2 regions of the Solibacillus sp. FSL W7-1472 genome follow, and region 1 is predicted to be linked to the other one. Evidence: a T-box and tRNA genes for the amino acid it is inferred to sense, from the RefSeq annotation. Region 1 holds a T-box; the other holds one or more tRNA genes.
What was found. The T-box of region 1 lies ahead of MKY07_RS12945 (valine--tRNA ligase). A T-box ahead of a tRNA ligase gene usually reads a tRNA of that ligase, here a tRNA-Val.
Positions count from the first base shown of each region.

Region 2: it encodes a tRNA-Val, which carries the amino acid that the T-box ahead of MKY07_RS12945 (valine--tRNA ligase) is inferred to sense. The anticodon was not compared.

Region 1 is NZ_CP150208.1:2,592,641-2,599,678, reverse strand. Features, by position in the region: gene ccsA (cytochrome c biogenesis protein CcsA) at 1-114, shown strand, start outside; gene hemC (hydroxymethylbilane synthase) at 138-1,070, shown strand; gene MKY07_RS12970 (uroporphyrinogen-III synthase) at 1,060-1,803, shown strand; gene hemB (porphobilinogen synthase) at 1,800-2,780, shown strand; gene hemL (glutamate-1-semialdehyde 2,1-aminomutase) at 2,782-4,071, shown strand; gene MKY07_RS12955 (hypothetical protein) at 4,127-4,735, shown strand; gene MKY07_RS12950 (hypothetical protein) at 4,779-4,970, opposite strand; T-box leader at 5,088-5,453, shown strand; gene MKY07_RS12945 (valine--tRNA ligase) at 5,511-7,038, shown strand, end outside.
Region 2 is NZ_CP150208.1:2,893,212-2,900,249, forward strand. Features, by position in the region: gene MKY07_RS14340 (isochorismate synthase) at 1-306, opposite strand, end outside; gene MKY07_RS14345 (1,4-dihydroxy-2-naphthoate polyprenyltransferase) at 549-1,466, shown strand; gene MKY07_RS14350 (TraR/DksA C4-type zinc finger protein) at 1,508-1,852, opposite strand; gene MKY07_RS14355 (MerR family transcriptional regulator) at 1,916-2,674, opposite strand; gene MKY07_RS14360 (NUDIX domain-containing protein) at 2,762-3,388, opposite strand; tRNA gene MKY07_RS14365 (tRNA-Glu) at 3,466-3,537, opposite strand; tRNA gene MKY07_RS14370 (tRNA-Ser) at 3,540-3,630, opposite strand; tRNA gene MKY07_RS14375 (tRNA-Asn) at 3,644-3,719, opposite strand; tRNA gene MKY07_RS14380 (tRNA-Ile) at 3,729-3,805, opposite strand; tRNA gene MKY07_RS14385 (tRNA-Gly) at 3,817-3,890, opposite strand; tRNA gene MKY07_RS14390 (tRNA-Phe) at 3,894-3,969, opposite strand; tRNA gene MKY07_RS14395 (tRNA-Asp) at 3,975-4,050, opposite strand; tRNA gene MKY07_RS14400 (tRNA-Met) at 4,054-4,128, opposite strand; tRNA gene MKY07_RS14405 (tRNA-Ser) at 4,174-4,266, opposite strand; tRNA gene MKY07_RS14410 (tRNA-Ile) at 4,287-4,363, opposite strand; tRNA gene MKY07_RS14415 (tRNA-Met) at 4,371-4,444, opposite strand; tRNA gene MKY07_RS14420 (tRNA-Ala) at 4,471-4,546, opposite strand; tRNA gene MKY07_RS14425 (tRNA-Pro) at 4,555-4,631, opposite strand; tRNA gene MKY07_RS14430 (tRNA-Arg) at 4,640-4,716, opposite strand; tRNA gene MKY07_RS14435 (tRNA-Leu) at 4,736-4,824, opposite strand; tRNA gene MKY07_RS14440 (tRNA-Gly) at 4,831-4,905, opposite strand; tRNA gene MKY07_RS14445 (tRNA-Leu) at 4,951-5,035, opposite strand; tRNA gene MKY07_RS14450 (tRNA-Lys) at 5,052-5,127, opposite strand; tRNA gene MKY07_RS14455 (tRNA-Thr) at 5,134-5,209, opposite strand; tRNA gene MKY07_RS14460 (tRNA-Val) at 5,219-5,294, opposite strand; tRNA gene MKY07_RS14465 (tRNA-Glu) at 6,359-6,430, opposite strand; tRNA gene MKY07_RS14470 (tRNA-Ser) at 6,433-6,523, opposite strand; tRNA gene MKY07_RS14475 (tRNA-Asn) at 6,537-6,612, opposite strand; tRNA gene MKY07_RS14480 (tRNA-Ile) at 6,622-6,698, opposite strand; tRNA gene MKY07_RS14485 (tRNA-Gly) at 6,710-6,783, opposite strand; tRNA gene MKY07_RS14490 (tRNA-Phe) at 6,787-6,862, opposite strand; tRNA gene MKY07_RS14495 (tRNA-Asp) at 6,868-6,943, opposite strand; tRNA gene MKY07_RS14500 (tRNA-Met) at 6,947-7,021, opposite strand.

The DNA.
Region 1 (7,038 bases):
AGAGGGAAATTAATTGGCATGGTATATGCTAAAGTGCATGTTTATTTATTTTTACTCGTAGTCATTAATTTCTTCCTCGGCAGCAAATTATCAAATTTCCATCTGTGGGTTTAGCAGAATAGAAAGGTCGGAGTAACGTGAGAAAAATTATTGTAGGATCCCGAAAAAGTAAATTAGCATTAACACAAACAAACTGGTTTATTAATGAGCTAAAAGAGGCTGGCGTACCATTTGATTTTGAAGTTAAGGAAATTGTAACAAAAGGCGACCGCATTTTAGATGTACAGCTTTCTAAAGTTGGCGGTAAAGGACTATTCGTTAAAGAAATCGAGCAAGCTCTATATGATAAAGAAATCGATTTTGCCGTACACTCGATGAAAGATATGCCTGCCGTATTGCCGGAAGGGTTGATCATTGGCTGTATCCCTCCACGAGAAGATGCGCGCGATGCCTTTATTTCAAATGGTCATGTGAAATTTGCTGATCTGCCAAAAGGGGCAATCGTTGGAACGAGTTCATTACGTCGTAGCGCACAATTATTACAAGCACGTCCAGACCTTGAAATTAAGTGGATTCGCGGAAATGTCGATACACGTCTAAAAAAACTGGAAACTGAAGATTTCGATGCGATTATTTTAGCTGCAGCAGGCTTGAAACGACTTGGCTGGAGCGATGAAGTCGTTACGGAATATTTAGATACAGATATTTGCCTTCCAGCAGTTGCACAGGGTTCATTAGGTATTGAATGCCGTGCGGATGATACGGAGCTGCTAGAACAACTGAAAAAATTAACAGACGCCACTACATGGGCTACAGCACATGCCGAGCGTTCATTCTTAGCTGCAATGGATGGCGGTTGCCAAGTCCCGATTGCTGGCTATGCAACAGTAGAAGGTGACACAATTACTTTAACTGGTCTAGTGGCAGCACCGGATGCTTCTGTAACGTATAAAGAAACGTTGACAGGTACAGATGCGGATGCGGTTGGTAAAGCAGTTGCCGCAAAATTAACAGAGCAAGGTGCCTTTGACTTAATTCAAAAAGTAAAGGCTGAGTTAGATGCCGAGTAATGCACTCTTAGGAAAAACATTGATTATTACAGGGTCGGCTGTTGTAAGAACTGTAGAGCAATTGATTGAGCAACATCACGGGAAAGTTTATAATTATCCATTAATCGAAACAGTAGAAAAGATTTCTAAGGAAGATAAATTCTATCTTCAGGAATTACAGGCCTATCATTGGCTCATTTTTACGAGTCAAAATGCGGTGAAAAGCTTTGTCGATAAATGTATACGGCATGAACAGACGATTCCTGCAACAATGAAAATTGCAGCTGTCGGTGAAAAGACAGCTGCTTTATTAAAGGGGCACGGCTATAAAATTCATTTTATGCCAACTGTTTACAGTGCTGATGTATTTGTGAAGGAATTTTCAATGATGCCAGGGGAACGTGCACTATTTATACGCGGATCGAAGGCGAAAAAAACGATACACGAAGGTACCGGAGCAGATGAATGGACCGTTTATGAAACACGTCCGTGCAGTATATATTTTGCGCAGTTAACACAGTGCCTGCTGACCGAAAAACAACCGATTGTAATATTCGCCAGCCCTTCTGCGGTTGATATTTATGCTGAGCATATTGTGCCGCATGTAGCTTGGCAAAATGTGAAATTTGCATCGATTGGTCATGTAACAACAGCGGCCCTTGAAAAGCATGGGGTACAGCCAATGGTGCAACCGAAAATCTATACGATGCAAGCTGTAATTGAACAGCTCATCCTGGAGGAACAGACAAAATGACAGAACTATATTTCCAACGTCACCGTCGCTTACGTCAAAATGCAGCGATGCGTGCACTTGTAAAAGAAACATACCTACAAAAAGAAGACCTTATTTATCCGTTGTTTATTATTGAAGGTGAAAATATTAAAAACCCTGTAAGTTCAATGCCGGGCGTGTTCCAGTTATCATTAGATAATTTGGCTGCTGAAATGGATGAAATTGTAGATTTAGGCATTCGTGCGGTATTACTGTTCGGAATTCCTGAAGAAAAGGATGCAGTCGGCACTGGTGCTTTCCATGATCATGGGATTGTACAGAAGGCGACGCGCTTAATTAAAGAGCGTCATCCAGAGCTTCTAGTCGTAGCAGATACTTGCTTATGTGAATTTACGGACCACGGTCATTGTGGTGTCATTGAAGGCGAACAAGTTTTAAATGATCCATCACTTGATGTGTTGGCACGTACAGCAGTTTCTCAAGCAAAAGCCGGTGCTGATATTATTGCTCCGTCAAACATGATGGACGGCTTTGTAACGGCAATTCGTGCAGGTTTGGATGCAGCAGGCTTCCAGCATATTCCGATTATGTCGTATGCGGTGAAATACGCTTCAAGCTATTACGGACCATTCCGTGAAGCAGCGGAAGGGGCACCACAATTCGGTGACCGTAAAACGTATCAAATGGATCCTTCCAATCGAATGGAAGCGATTCGTGAAGCAACTTCCGACGTTGAAGAAGGTGCAGATTTCCTAATCGTGAAACCGGCATTAGCATATTTGGATATTATCCGTGATGTGAAAAACAGCTTCCCGCTGCCTGTTGTGGCATATAATGTTTCAGGCGAATATTCAATGGTAAAAGCAGCTGCACAAAATGGCTGGATTGATGAAAAAGCAGTTGTACTAGAAACATTATTAGGTATGAAACGTGCAGGTTCGGATTTAATCATTACTTATCATGCAAAAGACGTCTGTCGTTGGTTGGAGGAAAAATAATATGCGTAGTTATGAAAAGTCAAAAGCAGCATTCACAGAAGCGGTTGATTTAATGCCAGGAGGAGTAAACTCTCCTGTACGTGCATTTAAATCAGTAAACTTGGATCCGATATTTATGGATTCAGGCAAAGGTGCAGTTATTAAAGATATCGATGGCAATGAATATATTGACTATGTCCTATCGTGGGGTCCGTTAATTTTAGGACATGCACACCCGGAAGTTGTTTCGGCTATTCAGGATCAGGCAGCTAAAGGCGCATCATTTGGTGCACCAACTGTTTCCGAAAACAAATTGGCGAAACTTGTAATGGACCGTTTGCCGTCAATGGAAATGATTCGTTTCGTATCATCAGGAACAGAAGCAACAATGTCTGCACTTCGCTTAGCGCGTGGATTTACAGGACGCGATAAAATTTTAAAATTTGAAGGTTCATATCACGGTCATGGGGATTCGCTGCTTATAAAAGCGGGTTCGGGTGTTGCGACGCTTGGTTTACCTGACTCACCTGGTGTTCCGGCTGATATTGCCAAAAATACACTAACGGTTGCATACAATGACTTGGAATCAGCAAAATTAGTATTCGAAAAATTCGGCGCTGATTTGGCGGCAGTTATTTTAGAACCGGTTGCAGGCAATATGGGTGTTGTTCCGCCACAGCCAGGTTTCCTGGAAGGGTTGCGTAAGCTGACAGAAGAAAATGGAACGGTTTTAATTTTCGATGAAGTAATGACAGGCTTCCGTGTAGACTATGGCTGTGCCCAGGAATATTACGGAATTACGCCTGACCTTACTTGTTTAGGGAAAGTAATCGGCGGAGGTTTACCGGTTGGTGCATTTGGCGGAAAGCGTGAAATTATGGAGAAAATCGCTCCGGCAGGCCCGATTTATCAAGCAGGCACATTATCAGGTAATCCACTTGCTATGACTGCCGGCTATGAAACATTAAGCCGCTTAAACAAAGACTCTTATGAATACTTCCGCAAGCTAGGAGACCAGTTGGAAGAAGGTTTCCGTGCAGCAGCGACGAAATACAATATTCCACATACAGTGAATCGTGCAGGGTCGATGATTGGTTTCTTCTTTACAAACGAAGATGTAATTGATTTTGATTCGGCAAAAAGTTCGGATTTAGAGCTATTTGCTGAATACTTTAAACTGATGGCTGAAGAAGGAATTTTCTTGCCACCTTCACAATTTGAAGGACTATTTATTTCAACAGCGCATACGGAAGAACAAATCGCAAAAACGGTTCAGGCATTCCATAATGTCTTTGAAAAATTAGCACGATAATTAAATCATAAATTCCCTTTCTATGCATAATGTAAGCGTAGGGAGGGGATTTTTTATGCAACAGTGGGAAATGAAAGAGACATTTACATTTCCAAAGCAATTAGGAAATGTTCAAGAGAATTCTAAAATAGTAGTAGAACCGAAATGGCATGAAGAAATTAATGAAGATTCCGTCGTAGTAAGAGGAATTTATGTAGTAAAAGGAAATATTCAATTTGATCATGTAGCACGCGAGGATGAAACGGAGGAAGGTATTTATATCGAGCATATGGATATTGAAAAAGATCATGGTTATTTCGAATATGCCCTGCCTTTTTCAGTAGATTTTCCAAACGATGATATTGAATCTGTCTCACTTCGCATAAATGACATAAAAGTAGAACCAAATAATGGCTACTGCTCATGCAGCTGGGCTGTCCATTGTGATGTGGAAAAGAAAGTACAAGCAATAGCTGAAGTTGAGAAGCCCGCACCAGTTGAAGAAATCGTTTTGGAGCAAAAGCCTGTAGAAGAAGTACAACCCCGACTTCAAGCGGAAAAAGAAGTAGAAGCAGAAGTAGAGGTAGAATCAACGCAGCTGGCCCAAACCGTTCCACATGAGCTTGATTTCCTGGAACAGTTGGCCGATGCGTATAGCCGTGTACAAATACAAATAAAAAAATAAATAAATGTTCCGTAAGAATTGAAGCTTACGGAACATTTTTTTGTTAAATGAAATCTGTGAGCAATAAGTAAGTAAATAAAATTAGAAGGGCCAGCAATAATATATCACCCGTTGTCGGAAGCAAGACCGTTCGGATCGCCTGAAAAATCGTAATCGGCAAAATACAATGGCGCATAAAGAAACGGAATTTTCTCAGCCATGGAGGCAATAAATATGGATTGTAGTTTTTTCGCAATGTCCAGACTCCTTTTGCATAGTATATGTGAAGAGAACGGATAACGTGTTAAAGTATATTCGCCATTCGTGCTTGATATTTCATTAAAAACAGCTTAAAATAAAGTGCAACTATATAATTGAAGCGAAGATTAGGAAGAGTACGTATGAGATCGATGGCAAGAGAGGAAACGGTAGCTGAAAAGTTTCTCCATCAACCATGCAGAAGGTAGCCTAGGAGCTGACTTAGTGAACCAACAGTAGCTAGGATCCGGTTAAACACCGTTATCGAATGAAGTGCCGAAAAGCTTAAGGAAATTATGCGAGCGCATGACGGGGAAATGCTGAAAAGATGCATTTGCCAGTCAAGGAACGACGAAGCGAAGCAACGACAATGAACAAATAGTTCGTGAGGATTGCCGAGTGGAGACGAAGAATGCGAACGATTGAATTAAGCCGCTCGGAAATAAAGGTGGTACCGCGAATTAACTCCCTCGTCCTTTTTTAAGACGAAGGGAGTTTTTTTATGTCCAATAATAAGGTGACAAAGGAGAGATTCATCATGACGGAAATTACAATGCCAACAAAATACGATCCGCAGCAAACTGAAGCCGGCCGCTATGAATGGTGGTTAAAAGGCAAATTTTTCGAAGCAGATCCAACAAGCGATAAGGAACCATACTCTATCGTTATCCCACCGCCAAACGTAACAGGTAAGCTGCACCTTGGCCACGCTTGGGATACAACATTGCAAGATATTTTAATTCGTATGAAACGCATGCAAGGATATGACGCACTATGGTTACCGGGTATGGACCATGCGGGTATTGCGACACAGGCGAAAGTAGAAGAAAAATTGCGCGGTGAAGGTATTACCCGCTATGATCTTGGCCGTGAAAAGTTCCTTGAAAAAACATGGGAATGGAAAGAGGAATACGCTTCTCACATCCGTGCACAATGGTCGAAATTAGGTTTAGGCTTAGACTATTCAAAAGAGCGTTTCACACTCGACGATGGTTTATCGGATGCTGTAAAAGAAGTATTCGTTAAATTATACGAAAAAGGCTATATTTACCGTGGTGAGCGTATTATTAACTGGGACCCAGCTGCTAAAACAGCCCTTTCAGACATCGAAGTAATTCACAAAGAAGTAGAAGGCGCATTCTACCATATGGAATACCCTCTTGCTGATGGTTCAGGTAAACTACGCGTTGCAACAACTCGTCCAGAGACAATGCTAGGTGACTCTGGTGTAGCTGTACACCCTGAAGATGAGCGCTATGCACACTTAGTAGGGAAAACTGTCATTTTACCTATCGTAGGTCGCGAAATTCCAATTGTTGCAGATGACTATGTAGATATGGAATTCGGTACAGGTGTTGTAAAAATGACACCAGCACATGACCCGAACGACTTTGAAGTTGGTAATCGTCATAACTTAGAACGTATTTTAGTAATGAACGAAGATGGTACAATGAATGACTTAGCTGGTAAATATGCGGGTATGGATCGTTTCGAATGCCGTAAGCAAATTGTTGCGGATTTGCAAGAGGCAGGCGTATTAATAGAAATCGAGCCACATGTACACCAAGTAGGCCACTCAGAGCGTACGAATGCTGTTGTAGAACCATACCTTTCTAAGCAGTGGTTCGTAAAAATGGCTCCACTAGCTGAAGAAGCATTAAAAATGCAAGCAGATGAAAATGAAAAAGTAAACTTCGTACCAAATCGTTTTGAAAACACATATAACCGCTGGATGGAAAATATCCATGACTGGTGTATTTCACGTCAATTATGGTGGGGTCATCAAATTCCAGCTTGGTATAACAAAGAAACAGGCGAGCTTTATGTAGGAAAAGAAGCACCTGAAGATGCTGAGAATTGGACACAGGACGAAGATGTTCTTGATACGTGGTTCTCATCTGCTTTATGGCCGTTTTCTACAATGGATTGGCCAAATGAAGAATCTGAAATGTTCAAGCGCTACTACCCGACAAATACGTTGGTAACGGGCTATGATATCATCTTCTTCTGGGTAAGCCGCATGATTTTCCAAGGGAAAGAATTTACAGGCGAGCGTCCATTTAAAG
Region 2 (7,038 bases), 300 kb from region 1:
GATTGGCTGCAGATGCTGATCTTCCTCTATGATTTGACTCGTCAGTTTTTTCCATTCATGTTCTACTAAATCGAAACGAGCGTCAGACGCATTGTTTGCAATTGTATAGGCATGTCCTAAACCAACCAATGTGAATGTTTTTTCACGATTTTGCCAGTAGTTTCGTTTTCCTTTATATTTCGATTCGCCTGCCGCAAAAAATGCCAATGCGGACAAACGGCTTACTTCGATTGTTTCCATATAAAAAATTTGCTTTGAATTTGAGCCTACTTCTATTTCAGTGGCGTTGTACCACTTGTGTTGCATGAAAATTCCCTCCGTCATGTTGCAAATTCACTAAGTATGATGCAAGTATAGCGTTATTTTAATACGTGCTTGAATTTTTATATAATTTGCTCTTTTTTTTTGCGTTCGCGCAGTAAATAATACCTTCTTATCATAACATTTTTCGAGCAAACGTTACATGTATTGTCCCTTCACTCTGTTCAATTTGTTTTATTTGCATTACAATAGTTTAGATAATTGTATTTAGTTAGGAGCGTTTTTTTATGACAAAAGTCGTTGAAGCGGACAAGGGAATTAAAGTTTGGTGGCATTTAACACGTCCCCACACATTAACAGCTTCATTTGTACCGGTATTATTAGGTACGTCGATGGCACTTTCAATAAATCATGAAACAGTTCATTTTGGCTTGTTTTTTGCAATGCTAATTGCCAGTATGCTAATACAGGCTGCAACAAATATGTTCAATGAATATTATGATTATAAACTTGGCCTGGATAATGAAAACTCCGTCGGTATTGGTGGCACAATCGTCCGACATGGTGTAGCACCAAAAACAATTATGGCTATTGCGCTAAGCTTTTACGGCATTGCAATGCTATTAGGTGTTTACATATGTGCCATGACATCCTGGTGGCTAGTTGCTGTCGGACTTGTATGTATGCTGATTGGCTATTTGTATACTGGAGGACCGTACCCGATTGCTTATTCACCATTCGGGGAGTTAGTTTCAGGGGCAGTAATGGGTATGGGTATTGTTCTAATTGCCTTCTTTATTCAAACAGGTGATGTGACAGCTGATGCTGTAATTATCTCTGTGCCGAGTATGATTCTAGTTGGGGCAATTATGCTTTCTAATAATATCCGGGATATTGTAGGAGATACTGAAGGCGGGCGTAAAACAATGGCTATATTGGTTGGCCGACATAACGCTGTTACAGTACTTGCTGGTTTCTTTATTGTTTCGTATATTTGGATTGCTGGCCTTGTAATTCTAGGTCATTTGACACCATGGGCACTGCTTGTATTATTAAGTGTGAAAAAACCGATTGAAGCGATTAAATTATTCAGAGCAAAAGAAAAACCGCTCGAAGTAATGCCGGCCATGAAATACACAGCCCAAACAAACACGATTTTCGGTTTCTTGTTGGCTGTTGGTTTATTAGTTTCATATTTCATTTAAAACTAAAAGAGGTATGTTGAATAATCAACATACCTCTTTTACTATTCCATAACCTCATCAACATGATCAATACATGTTAAAGCTGTCGGAATTGCTTCTAAACGCTCAAAAGGAATCTCTTTCCCGCATACGATACATTCCCCGTATGTGCCTTCATCCATTGCATTTAAAGCTGTTTGAATTCTTTCAATTTCATCTTCTTTCAATTCATTTAGTGTTTTTTCGGTAACAATTGTCGTTAAATCGGTCGCTGCATCTGCTGGATGATTGTCAACTGCAGTTATTTCTGTATCTTCAACAGCTGGTTCTTCATTAACATGCTCCTGCAAAGTTGCAAGCTCCTCTTCTAAAATACTACGTAAATGGTGTAATTGATTGATATCCATATAAAATCCCCCTTTTTCCATTAATAAAATATTACCTATATGAGGATTTTTAAACATCTTTTCTTATTTATTTGCTGCATAAGCAACGATAACATCATGCAAAAATTGTGTAGCACCTGGCCCTACCCGGTCATCATAGTAAGCAGTAAACCGTTCATCGCTTACATACATTTGTGCTAGGCCTATATGTGCTTCTGGGGTATACTTTGCCCAGGAGAAGCTTAGCCAGCGTTTATGAAGCTCTGCTGCTTCCATTGCAACGTCTGACGTTACATCGCCGGACGCCATCGCTTCTTTTAATCGTTCAAACAGTTGTTGTTCCAATTGCTGCATTGCATTATATTGCTCTTCAGTCATCTCTTTAAATTTTTTATTGCTCGCTTCCACTTTAGCTTCACCGTATTTATTACGTATTTCCTCACCGTAGCTCTTTTCATTTTCTTCGATTAGATTGTTTTTAAACACGTCAAATTTCTGTTCATTTGTCATCTTAAGTTCCCCTTCCATCGTTTGGATTGTTTGTTCTATCGTTTTCAGTAAGTCATCAATATGTCGTCTTTTCTTTAGTAATAGCTCGAATTGTTTTTTTAGCTCTTCTTTTACTTCATAATCTGGATGATCGAGCAGTTTTTTTATTTCCTCTAACTTAAAATCCAGCTCCCGGTAAAAAAGTATTTGCTGTAACCGGTCAATATCTTTTTGGCTATATTTTCGGTAGCCATTTTCTGCAATCGTAGAAGGCATCAGCAAACCGATTTCATCGTAATATCGTAGTGTGCGTGCACTCACACCAGATAGCTTGACTAGTTCGTTTATTAACAATTGATCACCTCCTAATTAGTACTATAAAGGTTGACGTAACGTGAAGGTCAATAGATATTATAAAAAAAAAAGCTAACCTAAGTTTTTTCAGGTTGCTTCAATTAATATCTTTTCCAATCTCGGGATAAACTCGTGCAAATAGCTTTCAGGTAATGCTGACATTTGTTCTAATCCGATCTGTTTCACTTCATAATGACGTATATCATTTTCGTATTTATAACCGGATACTTCAATTTCCTTTATTTTATGATTCGCAAGCAATATAAACTGTTTTAAGTTAGCAGAGTATATACCATCCAGTTCTTCTCTTTGAATTGAAAACTTCTCAAGACCACCTGTTAATTCATAAACAAATACATTTGCAAACTCATAATCCTTTATTTTTTCATTATCTATACTGTACGGAATGACTCCAAGTGACGTTAATTGCGAAAACATGACCTTAACCCCTACTTCTTCCTTTAATTCGCGTATACCATCTTCAATTGTCTCCGTTGCCAGTATATGACCAGCTGCCGTAATATCAAATTGGTTTGGATAATCCTTTTTATTTTTGCTACGCAGCTGTAAATAAATACGCCATTCAGAATCTACTTTTTCAATAATCCAGCAATGAAACACTTCATGCCAATAACCTTTTGCATGAACGAGATGACGTTGTTCAATGCCCGTTTCCTTATAAAATTGATCAAATACTTTTAAACGCTCATTCATAAGCTCTTCTCCCTTTTATACAAAAAAACGCCAAGTACATTGTAATAAGTACTTAGCGTTTTTCGTCTTCCTATGTATGACCCGTACGGGATTCGAACCCGTGTTACCGCCGTGAAAGGGCGGTGTCTTAACCACTTGACCAACGGGCCGATGGCGGAGACAGAGGGATTTGAACCCTCGCGCCGCTTACGCGACCTACACCCTTAGCAGGGGCGCCTCTTCAGCCTCTTGAGTATGTCCCCAAAAATAGAAAAATGGCTCCGAAGGCAGGACTCGAACCTGCGACCTGCCGGTTAACAGCCGGATGCTCTACCAACTGAGCTACTTCGGAATAATACTATGGTGGGCCTAAATGGACTCGAACCATCGACCTCACGCTTATCAGGCGTGCGCTCTAACCAGCTGAGCTATAGGCCCTATTTAAAAACTGGAGCGGGTGATCGGAATCGAACCGACAACATCAGCTTGGAAGGCTGAGGTTTTACCACTAAACTACACCCGCATATGGTGGGTTTGGACGGAATCGAACCGCCGACACTTAGAGCTTCAATCTAATGCTCTACCAACTGAGCTACAAACCCACAAATGGCGGTCCCGACCGGGATCGAACCGGCGATCTCCTGCGTGACAGGCAGGCATGTTAACCGCTACACCACGGGACCATTTGGTTGCGGGGGCAGGACTTGAACCTGCGACCTTCGGGTTATGAGCCCGACGAGCTACCACTGCTCCACCCCGCGATAATATTATGTTTGAACCTGTTTTAAGTACCCAGTTTGTAAAAATGGAGGAGGTAGAGGGATTCGAACCCCCGCGCGGTGTTACCCGCCTGTCGGTTTTCAAGACCGATCCCTTCAGCCAGACTTGGGTATACCTCCGTTATATTTAATACGTTAACTGGTGGACCTTACAGGACTCGAACCTGTGACCGGACGGTTATGAGCCGTCTGCTCTAACCAACTGAGCTAAAGGTCCTTTAAGATGGCGGCAGAGGGAGTCGAACCCACGACCTTTCGGGTATGAACCGAGTGCTCTAGCCAACTGAGCTACACCGCCAGGATCTTTATTTTGGTTACAAATTATGGTGGAGCCTAGCGGGATCGAACCGCTGACCTCCTGCGTGCAAGGCAGGCGCTCTCCCAGCTGAGCTAAGGCCCCATAAATGATGGTCGGAATGACAGGATTCGAACCTACGACCCCTTGGTCCCAAACCAAGTGCTCTACCAAGCTGAGCTACATTCCGAAATAATATGGCGCGCCCGGCAGGAGTCGAACCCACAACCTTCTGATCCGTAGTCAGACGCTCTATCCAATTGAGCTACGGGCGCATATTGTTTATTTAAAAGATGGTGCCGAGGGCCGGAATCGAACCGGCACGGTGATCACTCACCGCAGGATTTTAAGTCCTGTGCGTCTGCCAGTTCCGCCACCCCGGCATTTTTTGGAGCGGAAGACGAGGTTCGAACTCGCGACCCCCACCTTGGCAAGGTGGTGTTCTACCACTGAACTACTTCCGCAAAATGCTTAAGATATTTTTACTCTGACAGTAATATGAAATTAAATGGTGCGGGTGAAGGGAGTCGAACCCCCACGCCTTGCGGCGCTAGATCCTAAGTCTAGTGCGTCTGCCAATTCCGCCACACCCGCTAAGCAGTATATAAACTGGTGAGCCATGAAGGACTCGAACCTTCGACCCTCTGATTAAAAGTCAGATGCTCTACCAACTGAGCTAATGGCTCTCTAAATGGTGCCGGCGAAAGGAGTCGAACCCTCGACCTACTGATTACAAGTCAGTTGCTCTACCAACTGAGCTACACCGGCATTTAGAAATGGTGGAGGATGACGGGCTCGAACCGCCGACCCCCTGCTTGTAAGGCAGGTGCTCTCCCAGCTGAGCTAATCCTCCAATGGGTATTTGCTGATTACACTTTCGTAACCGCATGTCCTATCTCTTAAGGACAAGATTTATATTATCATTACTTTTTTTATAATGCAATACCTTTTTTGAAATTATTTTTAAAAAATAAATTATTTTCTATTTTTTCCATGAACCAACTGAGATTGCTCATGAAAACGTTTACTTAGTATAACGAAATTCTAATATGTTTGTCTAATTTTATCAAGGCTTGTTTTTAATATTTATAAATCATTCTGATATAATTATTAATATTACTTATAAATATCAAGTGTTTTAGAATATACGACTACTTATTTATACATTTTATATACTGAAGCTGTCAAGAAAATGTCCGTACTTTTATCATTATTTTTTTTAAGTATTGATATAATGTACATTTTATTTATTTCCACCTATTGGTTTCTCAATATAGTCTTTATCTTTATGTTATTTTCATCATTTTTATTATTCTATAATAATTATTTCCGTGTTTAAATACGCTTAGAATTGCGCTATTTCATTAAATGATTTTGATGCATACCGCAGCCTTATTGGGATTCCACGATTCGGCCGTTAAATCCTTGTTATTTCACCTTTAAATTGCTTTTTACCATGTTCTTTAATGAACCGGGGATTTGATACCTCTATTTGAATTAATGATGGGAAATCCGATTAAAAAGCCCTCTAACATAGTGTCAACTAAACTTCTTGCATGCTCACAATCGACCTTCATTAAATAACCGGAAAATCTCTGCTTTCTTTTTCGCTCCTGCCTACTATCTTGTTCTCCCTTAATCCATGTTCCCTTCAACATAGTGATCGAGGATGTGCTTTTTCACGCAGTATCAATAAAACAATATAATCTTAAAGTAGATTCCGTTTGTGGGTTAATTGAATAAAAATATTTCAACACAGTTTTTTTATCTTTATTATAAAACAGCATAATATTGTGTAAGAAATTTCATCCCTTAAATTTAGCAGCATTGTTTATTATCTTAAGAGAGCTTTTACCGCAACAAAAAAACGCCAAGTACATTGTAATAAGTACTTAGCGTTTTTCGTCTTCCTATGTATGACCCGTACGGGATTCGAACCCGTGTTACCGCCGTGAAAGGGCGGTGTCTTAACCACTTGACCAACGGGCCGATGGCGGAGACAGAGGGATTTGAACCCTCGCGCCGCTTACGCGACCTACACCCTTAGCAGGGGCGCCTCTTCAGCCTCTTGAGTATGTCCCCAAAAATAGAAAAATGGCTCCGAAGGCAGGACTCGAACCTGCGACCTGCCGGTTAACAGCCGGATGCTCTACCAACTGAGCTACTTCGGAATAATACTATGGTGGGCCTAAATGGACTCGAACCATCGACCTCACGCTTATCAGGCGTGCGCTCTAACCAGCTGAGCTATAGGCCCTATTTAAAAACTGGAGCGGGTGATCGGAATCGAACCGACAACATCAGCTTGGAAGGCTGAGGTTTTACCACTAAACTACACCCGCATATGGTGGGTTTGGACGGAATCGAACCGCCGACACTTAGAGCTTCAATCTAATGCTCTACCAACTGAGCTACAAACCCACAAATGGCGGTCCCGACCGGGATCGAACCGGCGATCTCCTGCGTGACAGGCAGGCATGTTAACCGCTACACCACGGGACCATTTGGTTGCGGGGGCAGGACTTGAACCTGCGACCTTCGGGTTATGAGCCCGACGAGCTACCACTGCTCCACCCCGCGATAATATTATGTTTGAA